DNA from 2 places in the Exiguobacterium sp. 17-1 genome. Region 1 is predicted to be linked to the other one. Evidence: a T-box and tRNA genes for the amino acid it is inferred to sense, from the RefSeq annotation. Region 1 holds a T-box; the other holds one or more tRNA genes.
The links. The T-box of region 1 lies ahead of leuS (leucine--tRNA ligase). A T-box ahead of a tRNA ligase gene usually reads a tRNA of that ligase, here a tRNA-Leu.
Positions count from the first base shown of each region.

Region 2: it encodes a tRNA-Leu, which carries the amino acid that the T-box ahead of leuS (leucine--tRNA ligase) is inferred to sense. The anticodon was not compared.

Region 1 is NZ_JALIGJ010000001.1:520,198-530,406, forward strand. It holds gene MUN34_RS02540 (GNAT family N-acetyltransferase) at 1-308, shown strand, start outside; gene MUN34_RS02545 (alpha/beta fold hydrolase) at 393-1,097, shown strand; gene mnmM (tRNA 5-(aminomethyl)-2-thiouridylate-methyltransferase MnmM) at 1,148-1,741, opposite strand; gene MUN34_RS02555 (MDR family MFS transporter) at 1,920-3,101, shown strand; gene MUN34_RS02560 (peptidoglycan bridge formation glycyltransferase FemA/FemB family protein) at 3,269-4,300, shown strand; gene MUN34_RS02565 (HAD family hydrolase) at 4,363-5,007, shown strand; T-box leader at 5,047-5,269, shown strand; gene leuS (leucine--tRNA ligase) at 5,317-7,722, shown strand; gene MUN34_RS02575 (hypothetical protein) at 7,853-8,833, shown strand; gene MUN34_RS02580 (BaiN/RdsA family NAD(P)/FAD-dependent oxidoreductase) at 8,866-10,125, opposite strand.
Region 2 is NZ_JALIGJ010000001.1:1,090,914-1,097,968, reverse strand. It holds gene MUN34_RS05400 (2-oxoglutarate dehydrogenase E1 component) at 1-211, opposite strand, end outside; gene MUN34_RS05395 (amino acid ABC transporter ATP-binding protein) at 562-1,290, opposite strand; gene MUN34_RS05390 (amino acid ABC transporter permease) at 1,287-1,931, opposite strand; gene MUN34_RS05385 (transporter substrate-binding domain-containing protein) at 1,968-2,687, opposite strand; tRNA gene MUN34_RS05380 (tRNA-Leu) at 2,925-3,008, opposite strand; gene MUN34_RS05375 (alpha/beta hydrolase) at 3,072-4,016, opposite strand; gene MUN34_RS05370 (hypothetical protein) at 4,040-4,381, opposite strand; gene MUN34_RS05365 (S66 family peptidase) at 4,402-5,418, opposite strand; gene MUN34_RS05360 (thioredoxin family protein) at 5,449-5,790, opposite strand; gene MUN34_RS05355 (DUF779 domain-containing protein) at 5,957-6,325, opposite strand; gene adh (aldehyde dehydrogenase) at 6,347-7,055, opposite strand, start outside.

The sequences.
Region 1 (10,209 bases):
AATACTTCAACGTCGGACTGATTGACGGGGAAATTGTCGGTTTCATTCACGCCATCGATGTGGATGGAACGTGGGAAATCGTCCGTTTGTATGTCTTGCCGAAATACCAACAAAACGGAATCGGACGCCGGCTGATCCGCGAACTGGAATTGCAAGGGGCATCTCCAATTGAAGTCTATGTCGAATCCCGGAACTATAAAGCCCGTCACTTTTTGACCGCATACGGATTCAAGGAAATCAGCGAGACGACAGAAGAAGTCTTCGGTCAGGTGGAACCTGTGACGCGATTGCAACGTATATACGAATAAGGGAAAAGAAATCCGACTTGAGGCGGTTTTGCTGAAGTCGGATTTGTTTCATACTAGATGGATATCTGATGAAGAGGTGAGCGTGTGGTAGAACAACCAACCGGAGTGATCGTCCTTGTGTACCCACTCCAATTACGTGCCAGACCAAGTGAAGCACTGATTCGCGTTTTAGAGCGCGAATATGAAATCCTTCTGGTCGATGCACCCCGCCGTGTGTCGTTTGAAGAACACCAACAGTTGTTAAAAGAAGCATTACGCGAAGCCGGGAAGCGGAAGCTCCCGATTCATATCATTGCCTGCAGCATGGGAGCACTTGTCGTCAATCGACTGCTGCAAGAATATGAATTACCGGTGGCGAGCCTGACGTTCATCTCGCCGTTGTTTGATTGGCATAACTCCAAACAATTGGGGGGCGTCAAGCAAGTCTTTGCGAGCGCCTTCGACCGGTTCCGTCCCGATGCTCCGCTTGGAACGTTACCGTTCGGACAAAACAATGAGGATGCTGCTCGTCTCGGTGAGTTGACATATGCGCAGTATCGCGAGATTGAAGAAGAAATCGTCATCCATGATGAAGAAAGAAAGAAATTACCGCGAGTCCAACTCGCTTGTTTTTATGCACCGGACGATCAATTCGCTGACGTCAAATTGACGCTTGAAGTGTGTCGAAAGATGGGCGGAGACCAGATTTATCTGCAACGCCTGCATGGATTTCCCCACTTCAGTTTTGAACGTTTGAATACACGATTTGCTGAAAAGTTATTGTTGTTCCTAAAAATTGTGGAAGATTAACAACGCTAAATTAAAGAGGAAGCCGGATGTCAGAATCCGGCTTCCTCTTTTTATTGGTCAATAACTTGTTTTTTTAATTTTTTTTCAATTGCCACGATGAACGGCGGGTTATTTTGCTGATTCAAGAAACGGTACTGCAGGACGGCATAATCCTGTTGCGGAAGTGATGAAACGTGTTCCAACACCGCATCGCGTTCGCGGCGTCCTTCCAAGTGACCATGGTAAATCACAAGGACAATCAGACCGCCGGGAACAAGGACCGGAAGAAGGGCCCGGAGTGCCTCAAGCGTCTCTTCTCCGGTCGTCGTGACCGATTTATCGCTTCCCGGTAAGTAACCAAGATTAAACACTCCGGCACGAATCGGACGTTGTTCAGCAAACAACCGAGCTCCGACGTGAATATGACTTTCGTGATACAAATCGACCCAGTCAAAGACGTGAGCCGCCTGCAGTCGGCGGGTCGTTTCCTCAATTGCTTGCTCCTGGACATCAAAAGCGATGACCCGTCCGCTCGGTCCGACCTGCTCTGCAAGAAAATGCGTATCATAACCGTTCCCTGCAGTCATATCGACGACGCAATCCCCTTCATGGATGACGGATTCCAACAATTCTTTTGCGTAAGGTAATACACGTGCAAGTGACATGGCAAAAACTCCTCTTTCTGATTGATATGCTCTATTTTTTTCTAAGTACCCGTAAAATCGACCCTTTAGTCAATTGTATCATTTTTCCGATTGTTCGTTTAAATTGAAGTTCCTTGACAGAGGGCAGAATAATTTCGTAAAGTGGCAAGGTTGGAAACTATATTGGAGGATACTTACCATGCCGAAATTACCTCGCGCGGTCTGGATTCTGGTATTGGCGATGGCGATCAATACGACAGGATCCTCTTTTTTATGGCCGTTTAATACATTATACATTCATGAATATCTGGGAGAGTCGATGACAAAGGCCGGAATGGCTTTATTCGTCAACTCGGCTCTCGCCATCATCGGTAACTACATCGGTGGAAAAGCATTTGATCGGTTAGGCGGCAAACGGACACTTGTCATCAGTGTCATTGGGCTGGTCCTTGCCTCGATTGGTCTCTGGTTGTTCCATCAGACCTTCACCGGGTATGTTCTGATGTTAGGATTGATCGGGTTTGTCGGTGGAATGGTGTTTCCGACCATCTATGCCTTGACCGGCGTCATTTGGCCGGAAGGCGGGAGACGGGCATTTAACGCGATATATGTTGCCCAAAATGTCGGTGTTGCATTAGGGACCGCTATCAGTGGGCAAATCGCGGCAATCGATATCCAGTTCATCTTCATTGCCAATCTGATACTTTATTTGTTGTTTGCGATTGTACTGTTAGTAGGGTTGAACTGGATTCAGGTGCACCCGATCAAACGTCAATCGATGGCTGCAGGTGAGGAAGTGCGGGAACCGCTTTCGCGGAGCTCGGTCCGGACGATGTTGTATGTCTCGATCGGCTACGCACTGTTGTGGTTTGTGTATGTTCAATGGCAGGGAACGTTTGCCGTGCATACAAAATCGCTCGGAGTAACGATTTCTGAGTACTCGATTTTATGGACAATCAACGGTGCGTTGATTGTGTTTGCACAACCATTATTGACGCCGGTCTTACGTTGGTTTGGTGACGATTTGAAACGTCAATTGTTAACGGGGACCGGTATTTTTCTTTTGTCCTATGCCATCGTCCCATTTGCTGGTGGATTTAAGATGTTTTTAGTCGCCATGATCATCTTGACGATTGGTGAGATGTTCATTTGGCCGGCAGTTCCTGCGATGGCAGCGCGCCTGGCTCCGATTGGTAAAGAAGGTGAGTTTCAGGGATACGTCAATATCGCCGCTTCGGCAGGACGAATGATCAGTCCGACCGTCGGGGGTCTGATTTATGATTTATCCGGTATGAACGCTGTATTTCTTACGCTGATTGGACTTATTCTGATGGCAGGATTTACGTTCATTCGAGCGATTCCGAATAAGGCAATAAAATAAGTTAGAAAGACAGAGACGGTCGTTTGATGGCGCCATCTGTCTTTTTTTGTTGAAGCATAAAAAACATGTGAAATGGGTATTCAATTAAAAGGAAAAAAATAATTAATTAACCAAATTAAAGAAAAAATAAAGTGTGTTAGACGTGTCGTGTGCCGGAGGTGGAGAAGATGAGGCAATGTATTTTCATTGAAGACCGGTCGACTTGGACCACACTAGTCGAAAATAAGAGGCTTGATATTTTTTATAGCTATGAATACGTTCATTTGAACGCACGTGCTGAAGAAACTGCTGGATTGATTTATTTTCAGGGAACTTCTGGCGAAATGTTTTATCCATTCTTAAAGCGGCGAATTTTTGATACCGAGTATTTTGATATGATCACACCTTATGGTTATGGAGGTCCGGAAGTTGTTGGTGAATTGACGTTAGAAGAACTGGCAGATGCCAAGCGTTCTTTTCGGCAATGGGCAATGCGTCACAAAATTGTCTCGGAGTTGATTCGTTTTAATCCGTTGACGGAAAATCAAAAACGGATAGCGGATTGGACGACAACTGAATTCATTCGCCATACGACAAGTATCGATCTTCGTCCATCCATCGAGGAAATCATGCAAACATTCCATAAAAAAAACCGGAGTATGATTCGGAAGTCATTAGCTTCAGAGCTGACGGTTCGCCGAGGATCAAAAGAAGATTTGCCGACCTTCATCCGTCTTTATTACCAAACGATGGACCGAAAAGATGCCTCTTCCCATTATTATTTTACACCTGAGTACTTTGAACAACTGTTTCAACCGACACAGCTGTGTGAACCATTACTGTTGATTGCCGAGTGGAGAGGGGAAGCAGTCGGTAGTTATTTCGTATTGCTTGGACAAGAGTATGCACACGGACATTTAATTGGATGTCAACGGGATGAATACAAGCTGTTTCCGAATCAGCGCCTGGAGTATGAGGCGATTTTACATTCCAAGACGGCAGGTATGGTCGAACAGCATTTAGGCGGCGGATATAAGGAACAGGACAGTCTGTTTGAAAGCAAGTGCCGCTACACAGGATACCGGATGTTTGAATACCATCAAGGAAAAACGATTCTTCTCCCACATGTCTATGAACAATTGTGCCAACGGTATGGAAGTGATAAAGAAGCGAACTATTTCCCGGAATACCGCTACCAAGAGACGGTTTTAGCTAGATGAACCAGCCTGATCGTCTGCGGATGATCAGGTTTTTTGGTAGGCTGATAAGAGGAGGGTAAGCAATGAAAAAAACAGGTCTGATTTTTGATATGGATGGTGTCATCCTCGACAGTGAGATTCAATATTTTAAAGTCCATCAACACATGTTCAAGATGTTATCCATCCCACTCGATCATACGCAGTATGCGACGTTCATGGGAAAAACAGGAGACGAGATGTGGGAAGAATTGATCGCGCAACACGATCTACCTCACTCGACGGAAGCATTACTGGCACTCGAACATGAATTATTCCAACAACATGCGAAACCGGAAGAATGTGGCTTAAAAGACGGAATCAAAGAACTGATGGAACTGGCACGGATAGAAGGATACCGGATCGCGATCGCTTCCTCAAGTTCACTCGAAAAAATTAAACAGGTCATTACGCATTATGGATTAACGGTCGATGCGTACACGAGTGGATTTGAAGTACCACGTTCGAAACCCGACCCGGCAGTTTTTCAGCTCGCGGCAAAGCGGATTGATCAAACACCGGACACCTGTATCGTCATCGAAGATGCAGCAAACGGGATGATTGGTGCGAAGAAAGCGGGAATGGAAGTCATCGCCTTGCTTGACGACCGGATGCCGGCACAAGTTTTGCAACATGCGGATCATGTGGTTTCGTCTCACGCCGAAATCGGAGAAATTCTACGCAACCGTTGACGGTAAGGGAAGGTTCAGCTTACACTTACAAATAGATAGTCCATTGCGACGAACTGAAGTAGTAAGGGAGTCATTCCGTTTTAGAGAGCTGGTGGTCGGTGTAAACCAGTCGGAATCGTCCGTGAACTCGTCAGGGAGCATGATTCGTGAAACCAAGTAGCGAACTCCGGTCCTTCACACCGTTATCTGTGAATCAAGTGGTCTGCTTCTGCAGACAACGTGGGTGGTACCGCGGGAGACAAACCGGTCTTTCGTCCCTATTCCTAGGGGCGGAGACCGGTTTTTTGTATATTCAGAGGAGGAATAGAGATGCCGTACAATCATCGTGAAATCGAACCAAAATGGCAAGCGCGCTGGGAACAGGACAATGCGTTCGTCACAACAGAAGATCCGGAAAAAGAAGGATTTTATGCGTTAGACATGTTTCCTTATCCATCGGGAGCAGGACTGCATGTCGGGCACCCGGAAGGATACACGGCAACCGATATCCTCGCCCGGATGAAACGGATGCAAGGTTACAACGTCCTTCATCCGATGGGATGGGATGCGTTTGGACTCCCGGCAGAACAGTATGCCCTCGATACAGGGAATGATCCGCGGGAATTCACAGCGCAAAACATCGAAACGTTTAAACGTCAGTTAAAAGACTTAGGGTTCTCTTACGATTGGGATCGTGAAATCAATACGACGGATCCGAAATATTACAAATGGACGCAGTGGATTTTCACGAAGTTATATGAACAAGGATTAGCATTTGTCGACGAAGTAGCCGTCAACTGGTGCCCGGCGCTTGGAACCGTGCTTGCGAACGAGGAAGTCATTGACGGACTGTCCGAGCGTGGCAATCATCCCGTCGTCCGTGTCCCGATGCGGCAGTGGGTCTTGAAAATTACGGAATACGCGGACCGTTTACTCGAAGATTTAGATGATCTTGACTGGCCGGAATCGGTGAAGGAGATGCAACGGAACTGGATCGGAAAATCGGAAGGTGCGGAAATTGACTTTACGATTGATGGTCATAAAAAACAAGTGACAGTCTTTACGACACGTCCGGATACAGTGTTCGGCGCAACCTACCTTGTCCTTGCACCGGAGCATCCATTCGTTGCGGACATCACGACAGCTGATCACGAAGAAGCCGTCAAAACCTACATCGCTTCTGTTCAGACGAAATCGGACTTGGAACGGACGGATCTTGCCAAAGAAAAAACAGGTGTCTTTACGGGAGCCTTTGCCGTCAATCCGATTTCCGGCGAACGTCTTCCGATCTGGATTGCCGATTATGTGTTATCAACATACGGGACAGGCGCGATCATGGCCGTACCGGCACATGACGAGCGGGATCATGAATTTGCGAAACAGTTTGACCTTCCGATTATCGAAGTCGTAAAAGGCGGTAACGTCGACGAAGCGGCTTATACAGGAGAAGGCGAGCACGTGAATTCACAGATGCTCGACGGGCTTTCAAAACAAGAAGCGATTGAGACGATTATTGCAGAACTTGAAACAAATCAAGTCGGACGCAAAAAAATCACATTCCGGTTGCGTGACTGGTTATTCAGTCGTCAACGGTACTGGGGTGAGCCGATTCCGGTCGTCCACTTGGAAGACGGAACGATGAAGACGTTGGATAAATCTGAACTTCCACTTGAATTGCCGATGATTCCTGAAATCAAGCCGTCCGGAACAGGTGAATCTCCACTCGCCCTTGCAGAAGACTGGCTTGATTATACGGATCCTGTCACGGGACTTAAAGGACGTCGTGAGACGAACACAATGCCACAATGGGGCGGCAGCTGCTGGTATTATCTTCGCTTCATTGATCCGCATAATGAAGAAGCGATTGCAGATCCGGAAAAATTGAAATACTGGCTCCCGGTTGATATTTATATCGGAGGAGCTGAGCATGCTGTTCTTCATTTACTGTATGCCCGTTTCTGGCACAAAGTCTTGTATGATGTCGGTGTCGTACCGACGAAAGAACCATTCCAAAAGTTATACAACCAAGGGATGATTCTCGGAGAAAACAATGAAAAAATGTCGAAATCACGCGGAAACGTCATCAACCCGGATGAAATCGTCAAGTCGCACGGTGCGGATACGCTTCGCTTGTACGAGATGTTCATGGGACCACTTGACGCCTCAGTGTCCTGGTCGGAGAACGGTCTTGACGGAGCCCGTCGTTTCCTTGACCGCGTCTGGCGTTTGTTCGAACGCACAGCGGACATTCAGGACGTGACGACAGTCGATGCCGACTTTGAACGTGTCTACCACCAGACTGTCAAGAAGGTAACGGAAGACTTCACGAATATTCAGTTCAACACCGGCATTTCGCAGTTGATGGTCTTCGTCAACGAAGCAAACAAACAACCGGTCTTACCGCGTCATTTCCTTCGCGGATTCATTCAGTTATTGACGCCTGTTGCTCCGCACTTAGGGGAAGAGTTATGGGAACAACTTGGCTTTGACGACACATTGACATATGCGGCATGGCCGACATTCGATGAAACGAAACTCGTCAGTGATACGATGGAATTCGTCATTCAAGTCAACGGCAAGGTCCGTTCGAAGCTTGTCATCAGCATCGACGCAACGAAAGAAGAAATTGAAGCCCTTGCGTTTGCAGATGAAAAAACACAAGAGTGGATTGGCGATAAAACGGTTCGGAAAGTCATCGTCGTTCCGAAAAAACTGATCAATATCGTAGCAAACTAAGGCAAAACCCCTCATCTGATTTAATCAGATGGAGGGGTTTTCGTTTATCTCCGTCGTAAGTCCGCTTTTTTTTTAGGGCGCCTTCTGCTAAACTGAATCAGAAACCGAGACAGAAAGGCGATTTGTGTAAATGAAACGAACTTATATAGTCTATACAACGATTTTTGCCGTCGTCTCCGGTCTGATCCTTTGTGTGTCCCTCGTCTTTTCAAGACCCGAGACCGTCGCACAAATCAAAGAGACGTTTGCAAAAATCGAGACACAATCGAAACACCAAGCAGCTGTTAAACAAGTACCACCGAAAACACCGTCCTCGATTCCGAATCCGGAAGAGCCGTTGATCAAGAATGTCCAACAGATGTTGTACGATGATTCGATTGGTTCTTATCTTGTCGTAACGGAAGACTATCACTTTTTTGAAATCAGCGGGACCGGAGAACGGATCAACGCTTCGTTCCAAATCGAAGATGAAGGCAAGTTGATGCTGTCGGGTGTTGACGGGATGACGCTCGTTGACGGTGAGACCGTCGCTTTATTGACATCCAATCAAATTCTCGTGACAGTTAAACGGGAAGAGGGTGTCTGGAAAGAAGACAAACGAGAACGGGTAGCAGGTACGACAATCCGCGACAGTTTCCACGGACTTGGCTATGACGCCAAGAAAAAACAATTTTACACGATCAATCACATTCGCTCGTTAGCGCGAAGTGAACTGACGTATTTTACGACGAAACAAGATGAAATCAAGATTGATAAAGATGCGACTGCGAAGGAAAAACGGGCCTTGAAGAAAAAACAAAAACCACCGTATTTGACGATCGTGGCACGAAAGCGGATCGACACGGCCAGTGGTATGCGCAGTGATGCGAAAAAAGCGTTCGCGGAAAACTTCCGTCCGATCGGTCTTGCCGAGCGGCAAGGGCGGATTTATACACTGGATTCGGAAACGTTATTCCTGTATTCGATTGACACGAATGATGTGACCATCACAGGGGAATCAGCGAGTCCAAAAGTGTACGGGGCAGAAGGGATATTTGTTCAGGATAATGAGTTGTTTGCACTCATCCAAACGGATAAATTCTCGAGTCGTTCGTTTACACCTATCGACTAAAAGGCTAGCTCCGTGTGGAACTAGCCTTTTTGTCATAATGCGGTCAGGGCAGCATTCGTTCCGGCACAATGTCCGGTCACGAAAGCGGCTGTGATATTGTAACCACCTGTATAGCCGTGAATGTCGAGGATTTCGCCGGCGAAAAAGAGACCGTCTGCTTTTTTCGACATCATCGTTTTAGGTTGAATTTCCTTAATCGAAACGCCGCCACCGGTGACAAATGCTTTATCAAAGTCGAGTGTTCCCACTGCTTGAAGCGGGAATCGTTTGAGCGTTGCTAACAATTGGGTGAAGTCTTGTTTTTTAATTTGCGTGCACACTTCATCACCAAAACCGATTCGGGCAAATAACAGATCGAGTAATCGTTCCGGAACAAATCCTTTTAACGCATTACGGACTGTCTTTTTCGGATTAGCGGCAAGGGCGGCTTGGAACCGTTCCGTCAAGGCACCAATCGATTCGTCCGGGAATAAATCAATGGAGAGATGGACGACACGTTCGCCTGACCGTTTTCTTTCCTTAATCGTGTACTGACTGCACCGTAACGCAATCGGACCACTTAAACCAAAATGTGTGAACAAGAGGTCACCGGTATGCGTTTTAATCGGTTTGTCTTTTTTACCGTGGACCGTTAAGGCGACGTCACGTAACGAAAGACCTTGTAGTGTCTTTTCTTGGATAAACGTATCATTCAGTAAAATCGGAACTTCGGTCGGAAAGAGGTCCGTGATCGTATGGCCGGCTTTACGTGCCCAAGGATAACCGTCACCGGTTGAACCAGTGTGTGGAACCGATTGTCCACCAACCGCGACGACACAACTTTTGGCTTCAAGACGGGTTCCGTCAGCAAGCAAGACGGCTGCGAACGAACCGTCCGGGTGAAAGTCAAGGGTTGCAACTTCCGCATTGATTTGGATTTCGGCGCCGTGTTGACGAATTTGATCAATCAACACACGAACGACATCGGCGGCCTTATCGGAAACCGGGAACATCCGTCCATTGTCCTCTTCTTTTAATGCGACACCGAACCCTTCGAACAGTTCAATGATGGATTCGTTATTGAACTGTGAAAAGGCGCTGTAGAGAAAACGGCCATTTCCGGGAATCGATTGAACAAGCTCTTCCAGTGGTTTGCGGTTTGTGACATTACACCGACCGCCACCTGAAATCGCTAATTTTCGTCCGAGTTTACTTCCTTTATCGAGCAAAAGCGTCTTAGCACCTGCTTGTAACGAGGCGAGTGTTGCCATTAAGCCGCTGGGGCCGCCTCCGATTACGATTACATCATACATGTGGTCACCTCATTTGTTGGATTCTGCTTGTTTCACTTTAGCAGAAGTTTGTACTGTAAACAAACCGTCTCTTTCTTTTATGGA
Region 2 (7,055 bases), 570 kb from region 1:
AATACTTTTCGAAATCTCCCGTTTCGATCGGTTGCTGAGTCACTGATTCTGCGACCGGAGCACCATTTTGTTCGAAATAGGCCCGTGTTTCTTCATCAACAGAAGAAGCATCTTCTAAAAAGCGTTCATACAATTCAATGATGTATCCAAGGTTTGGTCCATAAAATGTTTCCTGTTCCCGGCTTGCCATGTACGGTTCCCCCCGTTTCATTCATTTCACCCTTTGTACAAAAAATCTGTACTTTTCCAGCTCTCTACCTGTTAGCGCTTTCAAATCGTATGACATAAAAATTCGGTAATTGTCATGTTCCTTCCAGTGCGAACACAACTCTTAACGAAGGCCTGTATGTCAAAAGTGTTTGCCTTAGTTATTATATTACTACTTCTTTTAGGTTAGTGCGTTTCGAATTCCCAATTTCTCAGTCATAAATGTATAAGTTTTTCTTATGACTGTACCCTGTGTTCTTTATGATTGAAACATCTCTAGGCGAAAACTGATGTTTTCATTAAAAAAGAGCAGGAATGACCTCCCTGAAGGTCATTCCTGCTCGATTTCATAAATTACAGGACTTTACTTAAAAAAGACTGGGTCCGTTCGTGTTGTGGAGCATCAAACAATAAACTCGGGATGTTTTCTTCGACGATGAAACCACCGTCCATGAAAAGTACCCGGTCACCAACTTCACGGGCAAATCCCATCTCGTGCGTGACGACAATCATCGTCATTCCTTCAAGTGCCAATTGCTTCATGACGGCAAGAACATCTCCGACCATCTCTGGATCAAGCGCAGAGGTCGGCTCGTCGAACAACATAATTTTTGGATTCATGGCAAGAGCACGGGCAATGGCGACCCGTTGTTTTTGACCACCGGACAGTTCACCCGGATAATTGTCCGCTTTTTCGCGCAATCCGACTTTATCCAGCAATTCAAAAGCCCGCTGTTTTGCTTGATTTTTATCTGTTTTCCGGACCTTCATCGGTGCAAGCGTCACGTTCTCGAGCACCGTCTTATGCGGAAACAAGTTGAAGTGCTGAAACACCATCCCGACTTCTTCCCGTACTTTATTGATATCGACTTTCGGATCCGTGATGTCGTGTGTATCGACGATCACGGTCCCTCCTGTAATATCTTCGAGTCGGTTTAAACAGCGGAGAAATGTACTTTTCCCGGATCCTGAAGGACCGATGACACATACCACTTCTTTTTCTTGAATCTCAACCGAAATATCCTTTAACACTTCGTTTGAACCAAATGACTTTTTCAATTGTTTAACTTCAATGATACTCATCGCAGTGTAAACCTCCGTTCCAAGAATTTCCCTAACAATGAAAGGAGATAGATGACGACGAAGTACATCAGACCGACAACCGTCCAAACGATGAACGGCTCAAACGTCGTCGCCTGTTGCACTTGTCCCTGTTGCGTCAAATCCGCAATCCCGATGATCGAGAGTAACGATGTATCTTTTAAGCTGATGATCGATTGATTTGTAATCGTTGGCAACATTCGGCGGAATGCTTGCGGCAAAATGATTTGCGTCATTGTTTGACGTCCCGTCATCCCGAGTGATCGCGAAGCTTCGGTTTGACCTTTATCAATCGATTGAATCCCTGCCCGGATAATTTCAGCGAAATAGGCTCCGGCGTTGATCGCAACGGTCAGAATTCCGGCATACATCCGGTCCATGGACAACCACTCGAGTGAATTGAGTCCAAAATAAATAAAGAACAATTGGACAATAAACGGGGTTCCCCGAATAACATCAATGTAGACGATGGCAATACCGTTTAAAATCTTTAGTGGTGATAAACGCATCAATGCGACGATCAAGCCGATTAAAAATCCGACGATGACCGCGATGATAAAGATATAAAGGGTAATCTGTAACCCTTCGAGGAAAAACGGAAACGCCGTTTTTGCGACTTCCATCAGTGACTCAACTCCCTTGTCATTCGTTCAAATGGCTTATTTCAAATACGTATCGACGATCTTATCGTACTCGCCGCTTTCTTTCAGGTTAGCCAATCCTTTGTTGATTTTTTTCATCAGCTCTTCGTTTTCACCTTTTAAGACGGCGATTCCGTAATTATCACCATTCAAACGGTCTCCGACGAGCTTCAGACCAAGATTTTGTTGTTTGTTCGCATACGAGATGACCGGATAATCTTCAATCAATGCCGCAGCATTTCCGTTTTTGACTTCTTGGAACATCGCTGGACTGTCATTGAATTGCGTAACTGTGATACCGAGTTTATCTGCATTGTCCGTCGCATATTTTGCACCTGTCGTTCCCTTTTTGACAGCTACTTTCTGTCCTTTCAAATCATCGACCGATTTAATTTTATTGTTGTCATCTTTGACGACTAAAATCAATCCGGCTTTGAAGTAAGGATCTGAGAACGTCACGACTTTTTTCCGTTCCGGTGTGATACTCATACCGGCAATTGCAACATCCAACTGGTTCGCTTGAAGAGCTGGAATGATTCCGCTGAAGTCCATTGCTTCAAACTTGATTTTAAACCCTTGATCCTTTGCAATGGCTTTGATGAGATCGATATCGATTCCCTTGTATGTGTCCCCGTCTTTATATTCAAACGGTGGATACGTGACATCGATTCCGACCTTGTACGTCTTGTCCTTCGAGACCTCATCTTGTGATCCGATACTGCACGCACTCAATACCATTAAACAGCTGAGCAGTAAAAATAAAACCGATAAATGCTTTTTCATGTTGTTACTCCTCTCTTGAAGACAAATGCCTTCTCCCTTGTAATTTCCTTAAAATCTTTTCCTTAACACATATTTTATCAGAAAAATTCAAATTTTACGAACAAACTTGTTAAGGTCATGAATCAAAAGTTTTTTTCACAAAAAAATAAGAGCACCCTTCTAGCGAAGAGTACTCCTATTTTCACTTACAAATGCCGCCGAGAGGACTTGAACCTCCACGGTGTTGCCACCACTAGATTCTGAGTCTAGCGCGTCTACCAGTTCCGCCACGACGACTTCTATTTATGTTATTAGAATACTAAATAGCGGTTTTCATGTCAACGGTTTCATGCATTTTTTTTACACGCGTTCCATCGGTTCGCCTAAAATCCGCCGGACAAATTTTTCGACGACCGCATCATATGTGTCCGGATCTTCGAAATACGCCATCGCATGGGCGGCATTCGGAATGACGACCAATTCTTTTTCTGTCGGGCAGGCTTGATACAATTCATAGACCATCGAAGTTGGAACGAACGTATCCGCACCGCCGTGTAAAAACAGAATCGGAACTGTCGCCCGCTTCACTTGTTTGAGTGCAGAAGCTTCACTAAAAAAATAACCTGCTTTCATTTTCGTCAAAATGCTGGTCATCGTCAAAAATGGAAAATGTGGCAGACGATACATCCGTTTCATTTGATAGGCAAGGACCGCATTGACCGACGTATAGGCACAATCAGAGATAATTCCTTTGATTTGCGGGGGTAAAACTTCACCACTTGTCATCAGAACGGTCGCGCCCCCCATCGAGACACCATGTAAGAAAATCGCACTTTCTTGTCCAAGACGGGCCACCAGGTACTCGGTCCACCGAAGACAATCCTCCCGGTCATGCCAACCAAACCCAATGTAATTCCCGTCACTTTTTCCATGTCCGCGGTTGTCCGGCATCATGACGTGGAAACCGGCTTGATGATACAGATATGCAAATCCGGCTAAGTCTGTTCCGACTCCACCGTATCCATGCACTAAAATGACGACACGGTCGGATGGAACAAGCGGCGGTAAGTAATGCCCGCGCAACGTTAATCCATCATGCGCCTTTACTTCAATCAGCTCCAGCGGCTGTTCTTTGATCCATGTTTGACCGGGTTGCATCAGGCGGACCATCTCGTCGCTTAGATCACGGTTATTGGATAAAAAGGGTTTTGGGTTGGTCGCAATTGCCATTTCATAAAAATAATAACTCGCCGCGAGCATTCCTGAACCGATTACGCCTAAGCCGATTTTTGTTCGTGTTCGCATTGCTTCCCACTCCTCATCTGCTCTTATAGATCAATTTGTAATTGTGCCGAAGACTCGGCATCTTCTTCTTGTAAAATTTGTTGCCGCAGACGATGTTCGTGTTGGGCCTTTCGGTAAGCAAATTCCTGAACTAATTCTTGTCCCGTGAAGCCTTCATCGACGATGTCCGACAGCAAATCCGTTTCCGTCGTTACCATTTCTAGCGGATTGCGGATAATCAACACCTGACCGACTTGGGCCAGCATCAGTTCATCTTTTAACTGTAACGCATCATAAAATGGTTCGGGTAAGGTCATCCGACGTGTTTCCGGATTGATGTGCACCCGTTTATACGCTGCTAACGATTGAAACTTCCGACTCGCCATATTTGTCCTCCTCTTCTAGATTAATCAAACGTCATGTCTAATCTAGAATCTTTTCCTTGAATCGTGATGGTTGCTGATGCTCCATTGACGAGTGTCATTTGCGGCGGCTGGTGTCCGATATCTAGATCATAAAACACCGGAATGTCCAACAGTCTTTTAAACGTCTCATAGACATCTAGGATCGAATATTCCTCAACCGTCCGTCCGGCTGCCGTTCGTCCAAACACGATTCCAGATGACTGCGCGAACCAGCCGGCGAGATACATCTGCATCAATGAACGGTGAACGTCGGTAGCACTTGCTTCCGATACTTCGAAGTACCACAGAATCGGTTCTTCGTTCATCTGGTTTACCTGAAACGTGGCCACGTCTCCATACGGTGTCCCGACGAGATGACGAATTGTCTCAAGACATCCGCCAAGCAACCGCCCGGATGCTTGTTTTTGTGTCGGATCCAGTGTTTTCCACTCTGTCGTCGCATCGAGATGATACATATAACGGTCCGGTCGTTCTGAATGGTTCCATTTGGTTTGATACAGATCAGATGTCCACTGTGTGACGGTCCCTCCGGCAGGCGTTGCCAGCACTCGCCGCCAGGCTGTCGTCGTTTCATCCCATTCTTCGCTACGCATGTCAACAAAATTCGGTCCATGGGCTGTCGCGATGCCCGTCTTGACTGTGATGGCAAACAGGACCGTACTAATATCCGAATAGCCAAGCAACCATTTTACCGGGATTCGTCCGAAATCCAAAAACGGTAATACATCAATCGCCCGTTCCCCTCCAAAAGGTGGAAGGATTGCATCGATTTCCGGGTTTTGCAGCATCTCATTCAATTCATCCGCTCGTGTTTGAGCTGGAGCACTTTCCGCCTGATGTTGCGTCCGAACCGTTTGTCCGACCGTAACTGCCATTTGTCGATCCTGCAGACGCAACGTTGCTTCTTCGAGCATTGCATGTAAGTTTTCCGGTACTCCGGAAGACGGGGCCGTCACACCGATTGTTTGACCGGTCCAGCCTAAAAAGGGATAGCGCATGATTGTTTCCTCCTGACGATGTTGGATTTTTCAGTTCATCGATGCCACCAATCGGCTGAGTTGTTCGACTTTCCGGGTAAACGGTTCGATTGGAACGATCCGGGATTCCCGATGTAGTTCTTTTCCTTGAACAAAAAACAACAAAGAAGGCGCAGTAAATACAGAAAATTCTCCGACAATTTCCGGGACGGTACTCAAGTCGACATGGCCAGACCGAAATTCGGGATGATTTGCTATAATCGGTTCAATTTGCGGAAACAGCGAGGCACAAACGCCACACCCCGGACTGGAAATATAAATGAAACTCGCCGATTGTTGAAGATAAAAGTCCCTTACGTCTTCAATTGACGTCAACTCTTGAAAGGTTGTCATATTTCACCCTCCTCTTTTTTGTAAAATATCTTTCAATTATAACGTGACGCCGCCTATAAATAAAACGTGACCTCTCTTTCGGCTTGTTACGACAGAAAAAAACACCTTCAGCTCGAATGTTTAAGGGTGATTCCTTAAACATTCGAGCGAGGTGCTATTTACTGATTCATGAGTTGGTTGATGCCGCGAGTTCTGCATATTCTTCAGTCGTGAAAGCGCGAGAACGTGTCAAAAATCGTTTTCCCTCGACACCTTCTAAAGAAAACATTCCGCCTCGACCATTGACGACATCAATGATCAGTTGTGTATGTTTCCAATATTCATACTGATCCTCATGAATATAAAACGGACAACCACCGATTGTACCAATCAATAAATCTTGATCGCCTAAAAATAAATCGCCTTCCGCAAAACACATCGGGGAGCTGCCGTCGCAACATCCACCCGATTGATGAAACATCAACGGTCCGTGTTTTGCTTTCAGCTGTTCAATCAACTCCAAGCCGGCATCGGTCGCAAGTACACGTTCGACCATGTCGCCACATCCTTTCTTCGATTAGAAGAAACCAAGTTTATCCGGGCTGTAACTAACGAGAAGGTTTTTTGTCCGTTGGTAATGGTTGAGCATCATTTTATGGTTTTCACGACCGATTCCTGACATTTTGTAACCGCCGAATGCTGCGTGTGCCGGATACTGGTGGTAACAGTTTGTCCAGACCCGTCCTGCTTCAATCGCCCGTCCGAAACGGTATGCCCGGTTCATATCACGCGTCCAGACCCCTGCACCTAAGCCGTACAGTGTGTCATTTGCAATTTGCAGTGCTTCTTCTTCTGTTTTAAACGTCGTGACCGATAGGACAGGACCAAAAATCTCTTCTTGGAAAATTCGCATTTTGTTGTGTCCTTTGAAAATTGTCGGCTGGATATAATAACCATCCGCCAAATCACCGTCAAGGTGATTACGTTCGCCGCCAATCAGACATTCTGCCCCTTCGGATTTCCCGATTTCAAGATACGATAAGATTTTTTCCATTTGTTCACTAGACGCCTGGGCACCCATCATGACGTCACCATCCAGCGGATTTCCGAGTTTGATGGCTTTGACGCGGTCGAGTACACGTTCCATGAATGGCTCGTAAATCGATTCTTCAATCAAGGCACGTGAAGGACACGTACAAACTTCCCCTTGGTTCAAGGCAAACATCAACAATCCTTCAATTGCTTTATCGAAAAAGGCATCATCGGCATCCATGATGTCGGCAAAG